One region of the Streptomyces sp. NBC_00464 genome, then DNA from elsewhere that is predicted to be linked to it. Evidence: riboswitches for the same ligand, from Rfam matches in the RefSeq annotation. Region 1 holds a riboswitch; the other holds the start of a gene.

Region 1 (6,999 bases):
GAGGCGGTCCGCCACCTGGAGGGATCGCCGTCCGGCTACGAACTCGCGCTCGCCCTGTTCGACCACGGCGTCGCCATCCGGTCGCCGCGGGAGCTCGCCCGGGCGCAGAAGCTGGCCACGGCCTGCGGCGCCGAGGGGCTGGCGACCCGCGCCCAGCAGGCACGGGCGTCGATCCGGTCCGCGGAGTGAGGTAATGTTTGTCCTGCGCAGCCGCCCGGCAGGTCCGGGGGACTGGCAGCGGGACGTGGCGCAGCTTGGTAGCGCACTTGACTGGGGGTCAAGGGGTCGCAGGTTCAAATCCTGTCGTCCCGACTCGAAAGAGTCGCAGGTCAGGGGCCGTTTCAGAGCAATCTGAAACGGCCCCTGACCCGTTCTCGGGGTCCGGATGGGACCGACACGTCCTCGACCTCGTCAGCGAGCGATCACGAGGGGCCGGGCCGGAGGAGCAATCCCTGAGTCTCCGACCGCCGGCCCTATTCCGCGACCGGGGGCGGAGCCTTGGGTTCGGGGTGGGAGTTGACGAGCCAGAACACCGCGATCGTGCCCACGGCGATCAGGACGCCGGACCAGGTGGCGGCCACTGCCGTGCCGTGCACCAGAGCTCTCGCCGTGTAGTCCGCGGACATGTTCCCGGTGGGATGGGCGGTGACGAAGGACGCGATCGCACTGGCCGCGACGGTGTTGGTGAGTGCCAGACCCACGGAACCTCCCACCTGCTGGGAGGTGGTGCGGAACGCGGCCGTGATGCCCCGGTCGTTCGGCAGTGTGCCGTACATGACCGTGTGGGTGGCGGACGGAGTGATCAGACCGAGGCCGAGCCCGAGCACGGTCCAGGTCGGCAGGATCGTGCCCAGGTAAGTGCTCTCCGCGGACATCAGGTTGAACATCGCGACGCCTGCCGCGATACAGAGCAGACCGGGCCCGATCAGCCAGCGGGTGGGTATCCGGGGCATCAGCCGGGCCGCGATCTGGGTCGCCGCGACCACGGTCACCGCGACCATGGGCAGAAACGCCAGCCCTGCTCTGACGGGGCTGTAGTGCATGATCACCTGGAGCTGGTACGACGCGAACAGCGAGATCCCCAGCAGTCCGAACTCCGCGAGCGCCACGGCGAGGAAGGCGCCCGCGCGGTTACGGTCGCGCACCACCCGCAGCGGCAGCAGAGGCTGCCGCGCGCGCGTCTGCCGCAGGACGAATGCGGTGAGCAGGACGACGGAGAGCGCGAGCAGTACGAGCACCCGGGCCGATCCCCAGCCGTGCCCCTCCACCTCGGAGAAGCCGACGACGAGCGCGGCCATGCCGAGGACGGTCAGCGCGACGTCCGGCACATTCGGCCGGGCGGTGCGGTCGCCCCGTACGTTCGGAAGCAGCGGCGGGGCCGCGGCGAGTGCCAGAGCGGCGATGGGTACGTTGATGAACAGGCACCAGCGCCAGGACAGATACTCGGTGACCACGCCGCCGACCAGCAGACCGAGAACGGCTCCGCCGGCGATGATGCCGCTGTAGATGCCGAAGGCCTTCGCGCGCTCCTTCCTGTCGTCGAAGAGAGCCGTGACCATCGACAGGGTGGAGGGGGAGAGAACGGCCGCGAAGACACCTTGCAGCGCCCGTGCGGCGATGAGCCAGCCGCCACTGGTGGCGCTGCCGCCCACGGCGGACATGATGGCGAAGCCGGTGATCCCCACCATGAAGGTGCGCTTGGGGCCGAAGCGGTCGGCCAGCCGGCCGCCGAAGAGGAGCAGACTGCCGAACGCCAGGGTGTAGGCCGTGATGATCCATTGGCGGTCGGCAGGCGCCATGCCTAACGACTTCTGCGCGGAGGGCAGCGCGATATTGATGACCGTCTCGTCGAGCATGGCCACGAGCTGGGCCGAGGCCACGACGGCGAGGCCGGCCCAACGCCGCCGGTTGTGGCCCTTGGTGAGGACCACTGCCGGGGTGCTGTTCCCGACGGTCATGACTCCGTTTCCCTGTTGGCGCTCTGGACGCGGAGCCTGCCCAGCAGCTTCGCCAGTGCCACCCGGTCCTTGGCCGGCACCTGCCCGAAGATCTCGTCGGCCAGCTGCGCGGATGTCTCGTCGATCTGCTGCATCAGGGCCTCACCCTTCTCCGTCAGCGAGACGAGAACGACCCGGCGGTCGTCGGGGTCGGGGGTGCGCGCGGCGAGTCCCCGCTTCTCCAGACCGTCCACCAGGGAGGTCACGGTCCGCGGTACCACCCCGTGGGCCCGGGCCAGGTCAGCCATCCGGCGCGGCCCGCCCATCTCGTTCATCTGCACCAGCAGATTGGCCTGGGAGAACGGGACCTGGTGGCCCGCGAAGATCGCGGCCGTGCGGTCCAGCAGTGGGCCGACCACCTCGGCGAACGAGTTCAGCAGTGACTGGGCGTCGGGAACCTCATTGCCGCGGGCGCTCATCGTCGTACTCCTGCGACGCTCGGGGCCGGCCGCCCCGGGAAGTGGTGGCATCCATCTCTTAGTGAGTGAGTAGACATACTGAGAGGGTACACAGTATTTCCTGGGGTGGCAGGGCGGCCTGGCACCCTCCTGTCCGATGGGCTACGTTATGAGGCGATGATCACCGGGACGGCCTTGCGCCACACACGAATTGGCGACCCGGCGCTCCTCTGAGCGCCGTACGGGCCGGTACCGGCCCGCTGTTGGACCGAGGGCCAGGCGCTGCTGCGCGGGCTCCGCCTCCTGCCGTGTTGACCACAGCTCGACACGTCAACCACGACAGGAGACCTCATGACAGCCAAGACGTTGCACATTCCCACCGCGGACGGCCGGGCCGACGCTTTCGCCGCCTTCCCCGACGGCGGCGAGCGGTGTCCGGGCGTGCTGATGTACGCGGACGGCTTCGGGATCCGGCCCGTGCTGCGGGAGATGGCCCGCGAGCTGGCCGGGCACGGGTACTACGTGCTCGTCCCCAACGTCTTCTACCGGAACGGTCCGGCGCCGGTGATCGATCTTCCCGAGTACATCGGAGACGGAGCCCGGGCGAAGGTGTTCGAGCAGCTGATGCCCCTGATCGAGGCGCACACCGTCGAACGTGTCCTGAGCGACGCCGACGCCTACCTCGGGTTCCTGACCGCCCAGCCCGAGGTCGTCGCCGGGCCGGTCGCGGTGACCGGCTACTGCATCGGCGGCCTCCTGGCGGTGCGCACCGCCGCGGCCCACCACGGCCAGGTGGCCGCCGTCGCCGCATTCCACGGCCCCGTGGGCGCCGACGGGCCCGACAGTCTGAGCCGCCTCACCGGCGAGGTCCACTTCGGGCACGCCGAGACGGACCTGGCGCCCGAGGCTCTCGGCGAGCTCAACCGGGCTCTGGACGCTGCGAGTGTCTCCCACACCTCCGAGATCTACCCCGGCACCAGGCACGGCTTCACCATGTCCGACACCGACGCCTTCGACCCCGCCGCGCTGCAACGCCATTGGGACCGTCTGCTGCCCCTCCTCGGCCGCACCCTGGCCGACGGCTGAGGCGGCGGCACGGGAACCTGACCCGAGGTCCATGGCTGCGGAACCCGCCCCCGTACCGGAATGCCATGCGTCGTCAGGGCCGGTTGCGCAGCCGTAGCGGTGTGTAGAGGGCCAGGGCCACGAGGAACGCGACACCGTAGGCGAGGTCCGCCCCATGCAGCGCCTTCGCGACCGGACCCACGTACAGGGTGGTGTTCATGAACGGTGTCGCCGCTGCGAAGGCGAGCGTGAAGGCGATCGGCGCCGGCCACCAGGGCTGCGGGCGGGAGCTCTCGGTGGCCAGGTCGACGGGGGAACCGCCGCGGGCTCTCGCCCTGACGAGCCAGTCGACGACCACGATCGCGAGGAATGCGGGGATCCAGTAGCCGACGAGCAGCAGGACGTTCTGGAAGCGTGTCGTGGTGTCGGCCGCATGCATCCACAGCACGAGCGGGAAGCCGAGTGCGGCGGCGAGTGCCGCGGCGACGGGGCGCGGCAGCCGGACCCCCATGGTCTGCAACGCCAGCGATCCGCTGTAGTCGTTCATGGCGTTGCTGCACAGCGCGGCAAGTGCCACGGCGAGCAGCCCGAAGGCTCCGAGGGCGCCCCCGCCGAGCAGTGTGTCGATGCCGTGCGCGGTCTGGTCGGTGAAGACGGACGCCCCCCACAGGCCGAGGGTCTGGACCGCCACGAAGGAGGCGCTGATGCCGAGCAGTGTGCACCAGAACATGCGCGGCCGGGACGTGGTGCGCGGCAGATAGCGGCTGAAGTCACTGGCGTACGGGGCCCAGGACAGTGCGAGGCTGAGCGCGATGGTGCACGTCAGGACGAAGGCGCCCGCCCGGTCGGCGCCGTGCACGGTACTGGTGGACGCGGGGTGGACGCCGTCCAGGAGCTTGGTCGCGAGCACCACGAAGGCGGCGGCCAGAGCGAAGGTCATCACGGTCTGGAGCCGGTGGATCACCTCGTACCCCAGCACGCCGAGCGCGCCCTGGGCGGCCATCATGACCAGCACTCCCAGCCAGAACGGCCAGCCGCACAGCTGGGCCAGCGCCTCCCCGCCGAACAGGCCGATCAGTGCGTCCCAGGCGATGGAGGAGAGCCACTGCAGTGCGCCGGGAAGTACGACACTCCTGCCGAACGCCAGTCGCGCCAGCGGGAGTTGACCGGCGCCGGTCTGGCTGCCCCAGGTGCCCAGATACGCGGTGGGCACGGCGCCCACGAGCGTGCCGAGCACGACGGCGGCGAGTGCCGTGGCGAAGTCCAGGCCCAGAGCGATGCCGACCGTGCCGGTGAAGACCCCGGTCATGGTCAGATTGGGGGCGAACCAGACGGTGAACAGCCGGCCGGGGCGGCCGTAACGGCGGTCCTCGGGCACGGGGGCTATGCCGTGCGCCTCGATGCGCAGGTCGCCGGGGGCGGTGGGCATGCGCCCGTCGAATGCGGGTCGCGGGTCCAGGGCTGTGCGCTCGTCCTGGGCATACGGCAATGACATGAGACATCCCTCCGCCAGTGCTAACTGGTTCAGGTTCGACGGGTGTGTTCTCAGCCCCTTGAGGGGCACCCCGTGTCCGGTGCGGCGGCCAGGATAGCCGGATGTGCGCGGATCGCGATGCGGGGGGTCAGACCGTGACCGCGCAGCGGAACCCGCCGTGGCCCGTCGTGCTGTCGGGGGTGTTGGAGGTGCGGGCGGCGATGCGGTAGCGGTTGCAGTACGAGCGGTGGCAGAGGTACGAGCCGCCGCGCAGCACCCGGCTCCCGCCGTGCGGTGGCCCGACGGGGTCGGAGCGGGTTTCCGGTCGGGCCTCGGCGTGCCAGTCGGTGCTGAACCGGTCGGCGCACCACTCCCAGACGTTGCCCGAGGTGTTGTAGAGCCCGAAGCCGTTGGGGGCGTACGCCTTGACGGGCGCGGTGCCTGTGAAGCCGTCCTCGCGCGTGTTGCGTACGGGGAAGTCGCCCTGCCAGATGTTGCAGCGGTGCCGGCCGTTCGGGGTCAGCTCGTCGCCCCACGGGAAGCGGGCCCGGACGAGTCCGCCGCGTGCCGCCTTCTCCCATTCGGCCTCGGTGGGCAGCCGCTTGCCGGCCCAGCGGGCGTAGGCCGTCGCGTCGTGCCACGACATGTGGACCACCGGGTGGTCGCGGCGGTCGCCGATCGAGGTGCCCGGCCCTTCGGGGGCACGCCAGTGTGCTCCGGTGACCGCACGCCACCAGGGGGCGCCGGGCACGGTGCCGGGCAGCACGGCGTGCCGGGCCTCCTGTGGGACGAAGGAGCCGAAGACGTAGGACCAGCCGATGAGTTCGGCCTCGGTGCGATAGCCGGTGGCCTTGACGAAGACGGCGAAGCGGGCGTTGGTGACGGCGGCCGCGTCGATGTGGAACGGGGCGAGGGTCACCTCCCGTACCGGCCCCTCGCCATCGGCCGGGAACGCGTCCTCGTCCTCGCCGCCCATCAGGAACGGACCGCCGGGCACCCCCACCATGCCGCGCAGCAGTTCGGCGGGGCGGCGTACGGGGACGGCGAAGTCCGCCGGGGGAGTGGCGGCGGCAGGCGTGGTGCTCTCGCGGGCGGGCCCGCAGCAGGCGTTCACGGTGAGGTCTCCTCGTCGAGCGGCCGGTCGTCCCCGGTATCCGCACCGGGGGCCGGCCGGTCGAGCAGCTCCGCCAGGTCCTGGCCCGTGGTGCGCAGCAACAGCGCCACCCCGCCGAGCGCGGCCGCCTCGCCGCCGAGGGTGGATCCGCGTACCTCGATGGTGCGGGGCGCGGACGGCAGGGAGAGCGCGGCGAGCTGTTCCCGGATCGGTGTGAGGACGAGAGCGTCGAGGGACGCCGGTTCCCCGTAGACGACGATGCACTCGGGGTCGACCTGGGCGGCGAGGGCCGCGAGCACCCGTCCCGCGACGACGGCCGCGTCCCGGATCACCTCGGCGGTGTCCGGCTGGCCCCCGGCGGCGAGCGCGATCAGTTCCGCGGCGTCCGCGGCCGTCACGCCGCGATCGGCGCAGGCGGCGAGCAGGGCCGGGACGGAGATGAGGCCCTCCAGACAGCCCCGGCCGCCGCAGTGGCAGGGCTTTCCCTCGGGGTCGCAGCTGGTGTGGCCGATCTCCCCGGCGGTGCCATGGGCGCCGTGGACCAGCGAGCCGTTGACGACGAGTCCGCCACCGACCCCTTCCGACCAGCGCAGATAGACCGCGTTGTCGATCCCGCGCGCCGCTCCCCAGGTCACCTCGGCGAGAGCCGCGAGCCGCGAGTTGTTGTCGGTGAGCACGGGGGCGTCGAAATGCCGGCCCAGCTCTTCGGCGACATGGCCGGCGAACGGGGTCATGGTGCGCGGGTCGCCGGAGGCCGGGTTCTGTACGAAGCCGGGAAGGCCGAGGCCGATGCCGGCGACGGGGGCGAGGCTGATGTTCTCGCGCCGCACCAGGTCCTCGACGGCCCGGATCGCCTGCGCGGCGCGTTCGGCCGCGCCGCTGTCCGCCGGGACGGGGGCGCTGTGGCGGCCGACGATCTCATGGGCGCAGTTGGCCACGACCACATGGATG
Region 2 (6,999 bases), 5.8 Mb from region 1:
CGTCTGGCCCGTCGCGAAGGCGACAGCGCCGATGGCGATGACGAACACGGACGGCATCAGGACACCGATGACGACACCGACGAAGCCGGTGAAGGCGAGCAGCCGCCAGCGCAGACGTGCCTTGTACTGCAGCAGCACCTCGCCGAGCAGCCACAGCGCAACGATGCCGAACGCGATGTAGAGGACCGTCCAGCCCATGCCCGCCCCTTCTACGGCCACCGCCCCGGATCGTGGCGGGTACGGCCGGTCACGACTGCTTGTGCAGTCCGAGATTTTCGTAGATTTCGAGCGTCGCCGTCGAGTTGTTCAACGTGATGAAGTGCAGTCCGGGCACACCTTCGGATAGCAGCTTCGCGCAGAACCGCGTTGCGAAGTCGATGCCAATGGAGCGTACAGCGGCGGGATCGTCCTTGGCGGCGAGGATGCGTTCTTTCAGGTCCGCGGGCAGCTTCGCGTTGCTGAGCTGCGCGAATCTCTCCAATTGCCGGACGCTCGTGAGGGGCATCACCTCAGGAATGATCGGGGTATCACAACCCGCAGCGACCACCCGGTCACGCATACGCAGATAATCCTCGGGATCGAAGAACATCTGCGTGATCGCATAGTCCGCACCGGCGCGGCACTTGTCCACGAAATGCTGAATGTCGGTGTCCCAGTCGGCAGAGCGCGGATGCATCTCCGGGAATGCCGCGACGCCGACACAGAAATCGCCGGATTCCTTGATCAGCCGGACGAGGTCCGCGGCATACCGCACACCCTGCGGGTGCTCGACCCACGGGCCCATCGGGTCGCCCGGCGGGTCTCCGCGCACGGCGAGGATGTTCCGGATCCCGGCGTCCGCGTACTGGCCGACCATGTTGCGCAGTTCGGCGATGGAGTGGTTGACCGCCGTGAGGTGCGCGACCGGGGTGAGCGTGGACTCGGCGGCGATGTCCTGAGTCGCCTTCACCGTCCCGGCCCGGGTGGATCCCCCGGCTCCGTACGTCACGGAGACGAAGCTCGGTCCCACCGCCTCGACCCGGCGCAGCGCGTTCCAGAGGTTCCGCTCGCCCTTCTCGGTCTTGGGCGCCCAGAACTCGAACGAGTACGAGGTCTTGCCGGTCTCGAGCATCTCACGCACCGTGCGCGCGTGATCTGTCCTGGTGGAGGGTGTGCCAAGGGCCATACCGGCAGGTTAACCAGGGCGGGGCGGACACCCAACCGAACTGGGGGTATTTGCCTTGATTGCCCGATTCTTTGTCCACGCTTCGGACACTCCTGTCCCAAGCGGGCCTCTCGGCGTCGGGGTCACACCGCGGCGCGGTCCCGGATCCTTCGCGCCAGCCCGGCGGCAGCGGCAGCCGGATCGGACGCCTCGGTGACGGCCCGCACGACGACGACCCGGCGCGCTCCGGCGTCCAGCACCTCGTCGAGGTTGCCGGCGTCGATGCCTCCGATGGCGAACCACGGACGGGCGGGGGCGAGCGAGGCGGCGTAGCGGACGAGGTCCAGGCCGGGGGCGTGCCGGCCCGGCTTGGTCGGGGTGGGCCAGCAGGGGCCGGTGCAGAAGTAGTCCACGCCGGGCTCGGCGACGGCGGCGTCGACCTCGGACTCGGCATGCGTGGAGCGGCCGATGACCACGTCACGGCCGATGATCGCGCGGGCCGCCGGGACCGGCAGGTCGCCCTGGCCCAGGTGCAGCACGTCGGAACCGATGGCGTGGGCGACATCGGCCCGGTCGTTGACCGCGAGGAGCTTGCCGTGGCGTTTGCAGGCGTCGGCGAAGAGCGCGAGGTGTTCGAGCTCCTCGGCCGCCTCCATGCCCTTGTCGCGCAGCTGAATGATGTCCACGCCGCTGGAGAGGACCGCGTCGAGGAACGCGGGAAGGTCACCCTGGCGCCGACGGGCGTCCGTGCACAGGTAGAGCCGGGCGTCGGACAGCAGCGCGCGAGGCGTGGACATGGTGCGGTTCCCCCCGGGGAAGACGATGGCGGTGGTTCGGTGATGCCGCGCGGAATGCGGGCCGCGACATGCGGCCCGCATCCCCTGTGCGGCTGTCGGTTAGACGGCGAGCGCCTGGGCTCGGCGCTTCACCTCCGTGCCGCGATTCTCACTCAGCGCCTGCGCGGGCGTGCCCGGCAGGCTCGGGTCGGGCGTGAAGAGCCATTCCAGCATCTCCGTGTCGGAGTAGCCGTCGTCCCTCAGGAGCGTCAGGGTCCCCGAAAGGCCCTTGACCACCTTGTCGCCGTCGATGAAGGCGGCAGGCACCTGGAGCGCCCGGTTCTCACCACGTCGTACGGCAATGAGCTGGCCGTCCTTGACCAGCTGGCGCACGCGCGTCACCTCGACATCGAACATTTCGGCGATGTCGGGAAGGTGGAGCCAGGCGGGGACGAGAGCATCGATCTTTGCGTCAATCTCGGTCACGGGGACAAGCGTGCCATCCCGGACCGACAGCCGGTACCCGGGCCGACCGTACGGGGGCCGGATACGCCATCAGAGCGTGGCTGATTTCAGGGGCACGGAGGGGTCGGCGACCCGCTCGGGGGCGAGCTCCGCGCCCGATTCGACGAGTTTGCGCCCCTGCGCGAGATCGCGCGGACGGCCGACCGCCAGTACGGCGACGAGCGCTCCGGCGCGCAGCCAGCACACCGTCCACGCCGGTCCGGCCGGATCGCCGCGCCACACCAGGGTGTCGGCCCCCGTGTGATGGCCCGCGTACTGGACGAAGCGGCCGAACTGCTCGGACCAGAAGTAGGGCACGGGGTCGTAGACCGGCGGCTGCCCGTCGCCCTCCGGAGCGGCGGCGGTGACGGCGGCGGCGACGGTCCGGGGCCCCTGGAGGGCGTTGTCCCAGTGGTGGACGAGCAGCCGCTCGCCGTACCGGGCCGAGGGGAACGAGGCGCAGTCCCCGACCGCGTACACATCGGGGAGCGAGGTGCGCAGCGAGGCGTCGGCGGTCACCGATCCGTCCGGGCCGAGCTCGATCCCCGATCCGGCCAGCCAGCCGGTCGCGGGCCGGGCACCGATGCCGACGACGACCGCGTCCGCCGGGATCGCACGCCCGTCCGCCAGGACCACCCGGCCGGCTTCGATGCGGTCGACCCGGGCCCCGGTGAGGAGTCCGGCGCCGCTCTCGGCGTACCAGGCGGCCATGGGGGCCGCGACCTCGGCGGGCAGGGCGCCGGCGAGCGGGCGTTCGGCCGCCTCGACGACGGTGACCGCACAGCCGGCCGCGCGGGCCGCGGTGGCGAACTCGGCGCCGATCCAGCCCGCGCCGACGACCACGACGGCGTGCTGCCGTTCGAGGACCGGCCGCAGCCGGGCGGCGTCGTCCAGCGTGCGCAGGAGGTGGACGCCCGGGATGCCCTCGGTGCCGGGCAGCACCAGGGGTTCGGCGCCGGTGGCGACGACCAGGACGTCGTAGGGGACGGGCCCGGCCGGGGTGTCCAGTTCGTGGTCGGCGGCGCGCAGCGCGGTCACGTCGAGGCCGAGCCGCAGGGTGATGTCCAGCGCCTCGAAGTCGATGTCGAAGGCCGAGTCCTCGGCCTTGCCGAGCAGGACCGCCTTCGACAGCGGGGGCCGGTCGTACGGCTGGTGCGGTTCGGCGCCGATCAGCGTGACAGGGCCGGTGAAGCCCTGTTCGCGCAGGGCCACGGCGGTCTGCACACCCGCCATGCCCGCTCCGGCGATCACGACGCGGCGGCGCTGCCGCGGCTCTGTCTGCTGCTGTCCGGTCTGCTCGTCCACCCGTCCACCTTAAACACCTGACGGTCCGTCAGGTAGTCGGTTCCCGGGAAGCGCCCGCCGGATCGCCTTTCCCGTGCCCCCGTCCGCTCCCTTGCAGGCAGCGCGGGCCAGGGGTTTAGGGTGGCCGTGCACATCACTCGCGGGAGCCCGGGCGCACCGGGCTGAGAGGGAGGCTGGGCGGCCTCCGACCGTACGAACCTGATCCGGGTCATGCCGGCGAAGGGAGGGGCTGGACGCCCATGCGCACGCACCGTACGAACGGGTCCGACGTCCTCGTCATCGGGGGCGGCATCATCGGCCTGGTGATCGCCTGGCGGGCCGCGCAGCGCGGCCTGGCCACCGCGGTGGTCGATCCCGAACCGGGCGGCGGCGCAGCCCAGGTCGCGGCCGGGATGCTGGCCGCCGTCACCGAACTCCACTACGGCGAGGAGATGCTGCTCGGTCTCAACGTCGCCTCCGCCGCACGCTATCCGGCGTTCGCGGCCGAGCTGGAGGCGGCGAGCGGCCAGGACATCGGCTTTCGCGCCTGCGGCACCCTGGCCGTCGCACTCGATGCCGACGACCGCGCCCATCTGCGGGAACTCCACGCCCTGCAACGCCGCTCGGGCCTGGAGTCGGAGTGGCTCACGGGCCGGGAGTGCCGTCGCCTGGAGCCGATGCTCGCACCGGGTGTACGCGGCGGGCTGCGGGTCGACGGCGACCACCAGGTCGACCCGCGACGGCTGGCCGCCGCGCTGCTGACGGCGTGCGAACGGGCCGGGGTCGTCCTCCACCGCCAAAGGGCCGAGCGGCTCTCGGTCACGGGGGACCGGGCCACCGGAGCCATACTGGCCGACGGTACGGAGGCGACGGCCGATCAGGTCGTGCTCGCCGCGGGCAGCCTCAGCGGCCGGCTCCCGGGGGTGCCGGAGCACGTCCTGCCCCCGGTCCGCCCGGTGAAGGGCCAGGTGCTGCGGCTGACCGTGCCCACCGCGTACGCCCCCTTCCTCTCCCGCACCGTGCGGGCGGTGGTCCGGGGCAGCCACGTCTATCTCGTACCGCGTGAGAACGGCGAGCTGGTCATCGGCGCCACCAGCGAGGAGATGGGCTGGGACACCACCGTCACGGCGGGCGGGGTGTACGAGCTGCTGCGCGACGCGCACGAACTGGTGCCGGGCATCACCGAGCTGCCGCTCACCGAGACGCGCGCCGGTCTGCGTCCCGCCTCCCCCGACAACGCCCCGCTGCTCGGCCGCACCGCGCTGCGCGGCCTCCACCTCGCCACCGGCCACCACCGCAACGGGGTGCTGCTCACCCCCGTCACCGGAGACGCCATGGCGCAGCTGCTGGCAGAAGGCGAACTGCCCGAGGTGGCCCGCCCCTTCTCCCCCGGCCGCTTCTCGCCCGCCGCCGCCCCCGTACCCCAGGAGCAGCCCGCATGACCGAGCCCGTCCCCCTTTCCGTCCCTGCCGTCTCCGTCTCCGTGAACGGTGAGGTCCTCGCCGTCGCGCCGGGCACCACCCTGGACGTCCTGGTCGCCTCGCTGACCAGTGCAGCCTCGGGCGTCGCGGCCGCCCTGAACGAGACCGTCGTACCGCGCGGCCAGTGGCCCGCCGCCGCACTCACGGACGGCGACCGGGTCGAGGTCCTCACCGCGGTCCAGGGAGGCTGACCATGTCCGACGATCCCTTCTCGCTCGGCGGCACCGTCCTCGGCTCCCGGTTGATCATGGGGACGGGCGGGGCGCCCAGCCTGGACGTACTGGAACGCTCCCTGACCGCCTCCGGCACCGAGCTGACGACCGTGGCGATGCGCCGCCTCGACCCGACCGTGCAGGGCTCCGTGCTCTCCGTGCTGGAGCGGCTCTCCATCCGCGTGCTGCCGAACACGGCCGGCTGCTTCACTGCGGGCGAGGCCGTGCTCACCGCCCGGCTCGCCCGCGAGGCCCTCGGCACCGACTGGGTCAAGCTGGAGGTGGTGGCGGACGAGCGCACCCTGCTGCCGGACCCCATCGAACTGCTGGACGCCGCGGAGACGCTGGTGGACGACGGTTTCACGGTGTTGCCGTACACGAACGACGACCCGGTGCTGGCCCGCAAGCTGGAGGACGTGGGGTGTGCGGCGATCATGCCGCTCGGCTCCCCCATCGGTTCGGGTCTGGGCATCCGCAATCCGCACAACTTCCAGCTGATCGTCGAGCAGGCGCGGGTACCCGTGATCCTGGACGCGGGCGCGGGCACGGCATCGGACGCGGCGCTCGCCATGGAGCTGGGATGTGCGGCCGTGATGCTGGCGTCGGCCGTGACCCGGGCCCAGGAACCCGAGCTGATGGCCGGCGCGATGCGCCATGCGGTGGCGGGCGGGCGGCTGGCGTACCGCGCGGGGCGGATCCCTCGCCGTCACTTCGCCGAGGCGTCGTCACCGACGGCGGGGCGGGCGGTGCTGGATCCGGAGCGCCCGGCGTTCTGAGCCCGGGGCCCGGAACGGTCCGTGTGGGGGATCTCATGCCCCTGACGCGGTACGTCCCGATCCCTGCGCTCCGCCCGTTCCGTGGCAGAAAATCGCATGTCCCTGTCACGGCTCGGCTGCAGTACGGAGCCGGGATCGCTCCGCCAGTCGGCCGTGTCCGCGGTGACTCGTAGACTCGGCTGCGTGGATACGACCCTCCAGGACCCTCTCGTCGGGCAGCTGCTCGACGGCCGCTACCGCGTCGATGCCCGCATCGCCGTGGGCGGCATGGCCACGGTCTACCGGGCCATGGACACCCGGCTCGACCGGGTGCTCGCCCTCAAGGTGATGCATCCGGCGCTCGCGACCGACGCCTCGTTCGTCGAGCGCTTCATCCGCGAGGCCAAGTCGGTGGCCCGGCTCGCGCACCCCAATGTGGTCGCGGTCTTCGACCAGGGCGCCCAGGGGCAGTACGTCTACCTCGCGATGGAGTACGTCGCGGGGTGCACGCTGCGCGATGTGCTGCGCGAGCGGGGCGCCCTGCAGCCGCGGGCCGCGCTGGACATCCTGGAGCCGGTGCTCGCCGCTCTGGGGGCCGCGCACCGGGCGGGCTTCGTCCACCGGGACATGAAGCCGGAGAACGTGCTGATAGGTGACGACGGCCGGGTCAAGGTCGCCGACTTCGGCCTGGTCCGGGCCGTGGGCTCGGTCACGAACACCACCGGGTCCATCCTGGGCACCGTCTCCTATCTCGCCCCCGAGCAGATCGAGCACGGCACCGCGGACACCCGCGCCGATGTGTACGCGTGCGGCGTCGTGCTGTACGAGATGCTCACGGGCATC

What was found. Region 1 has a riboswitch for thiamine pyrophosphate ahead of OG912_RS00265 (purine-cytosine permease family protein). Riboswitches for the same ligand answer to the same signal wherever they lie in the genome.
Region 2: another riboswitch for thiamine pyrophosphate. It lies ahead of thiO (glycine oxidase ThiO); the one in region 1 lies ahead of OG912_RS00265 (purine-cytosine permease family protein).

What each region holds. Positions count from the first base shown of each region.
Region 1 covers NZ_CP107899.1:47,261-54,259, reverse strand. The annotation lists gene OG912_RS00290 (ATP-binding protein) at 1-189, shown strand, start outside; tRNA gene OG912_RS00285 (tRNA-Pro) at 239-312, shown strand; gene OG912_RS00280 (MFS transporter) at 474-1,958, opposite strand; gene OG912_RS00275 (MarR family winged helix-turn-helix transcriptional regulator) at 1,955-2,416, opposite strand; gene OG912_RS00270 (dienelactone hydrolase family protein) at 2,747-3,481, shown strand; gene OG912_RS00265 (purine-cytosine permease family protein) at 3,555-4,955, opposite strand; TPP riboswitch at 4,945-5,038, opposite strand; gene OG912_RS00260 (formylglycine-generating enzyme family protein) at 5,083-6,048, opposite strand; gene OG912_RS00255 (ROK family transcriptional regulator) at 6,045-6,999, opposite strand, start outside.
Region 2 covers NZ_CP107899.1:5,863,099-5,870,097, reverse strand. The annotation lists gene OG912_RS26415 (hypothetical protein) at 1-198, opposite strand, end outside; gene metF (methylenetetrahydrofolate reductase [NAD(P)H]) at 248-1,165, opposite strand; gene thiE (thiamine phosphate synthase) at 1,288-1,941, opposite strand; gene OG912_RS26400 (Rv2175c family DNA-binding protein) at 2,041-2,406, opposite strand; gene OG912_RS26395 (NAD(P)/FAD-dependent oxidoreductase) at 2,476-3,657, opposite strand; TPP riboswitch at 3,859-3,971, shown strand; gene thiO (glycine oxidase ThiO) at 3,969-5,150, shown strand; gene thiS (sulfur carrier protein ThiS) at 5,147-5,380, shown strand; gene OG912_RS26380 (thiazole synthase) at 5,383-6,177, shown strand; gene pknB (Stk1 family PASTA domain-containing Ser/Thr kinase) at 6,361-6,999, shown strand, end outside.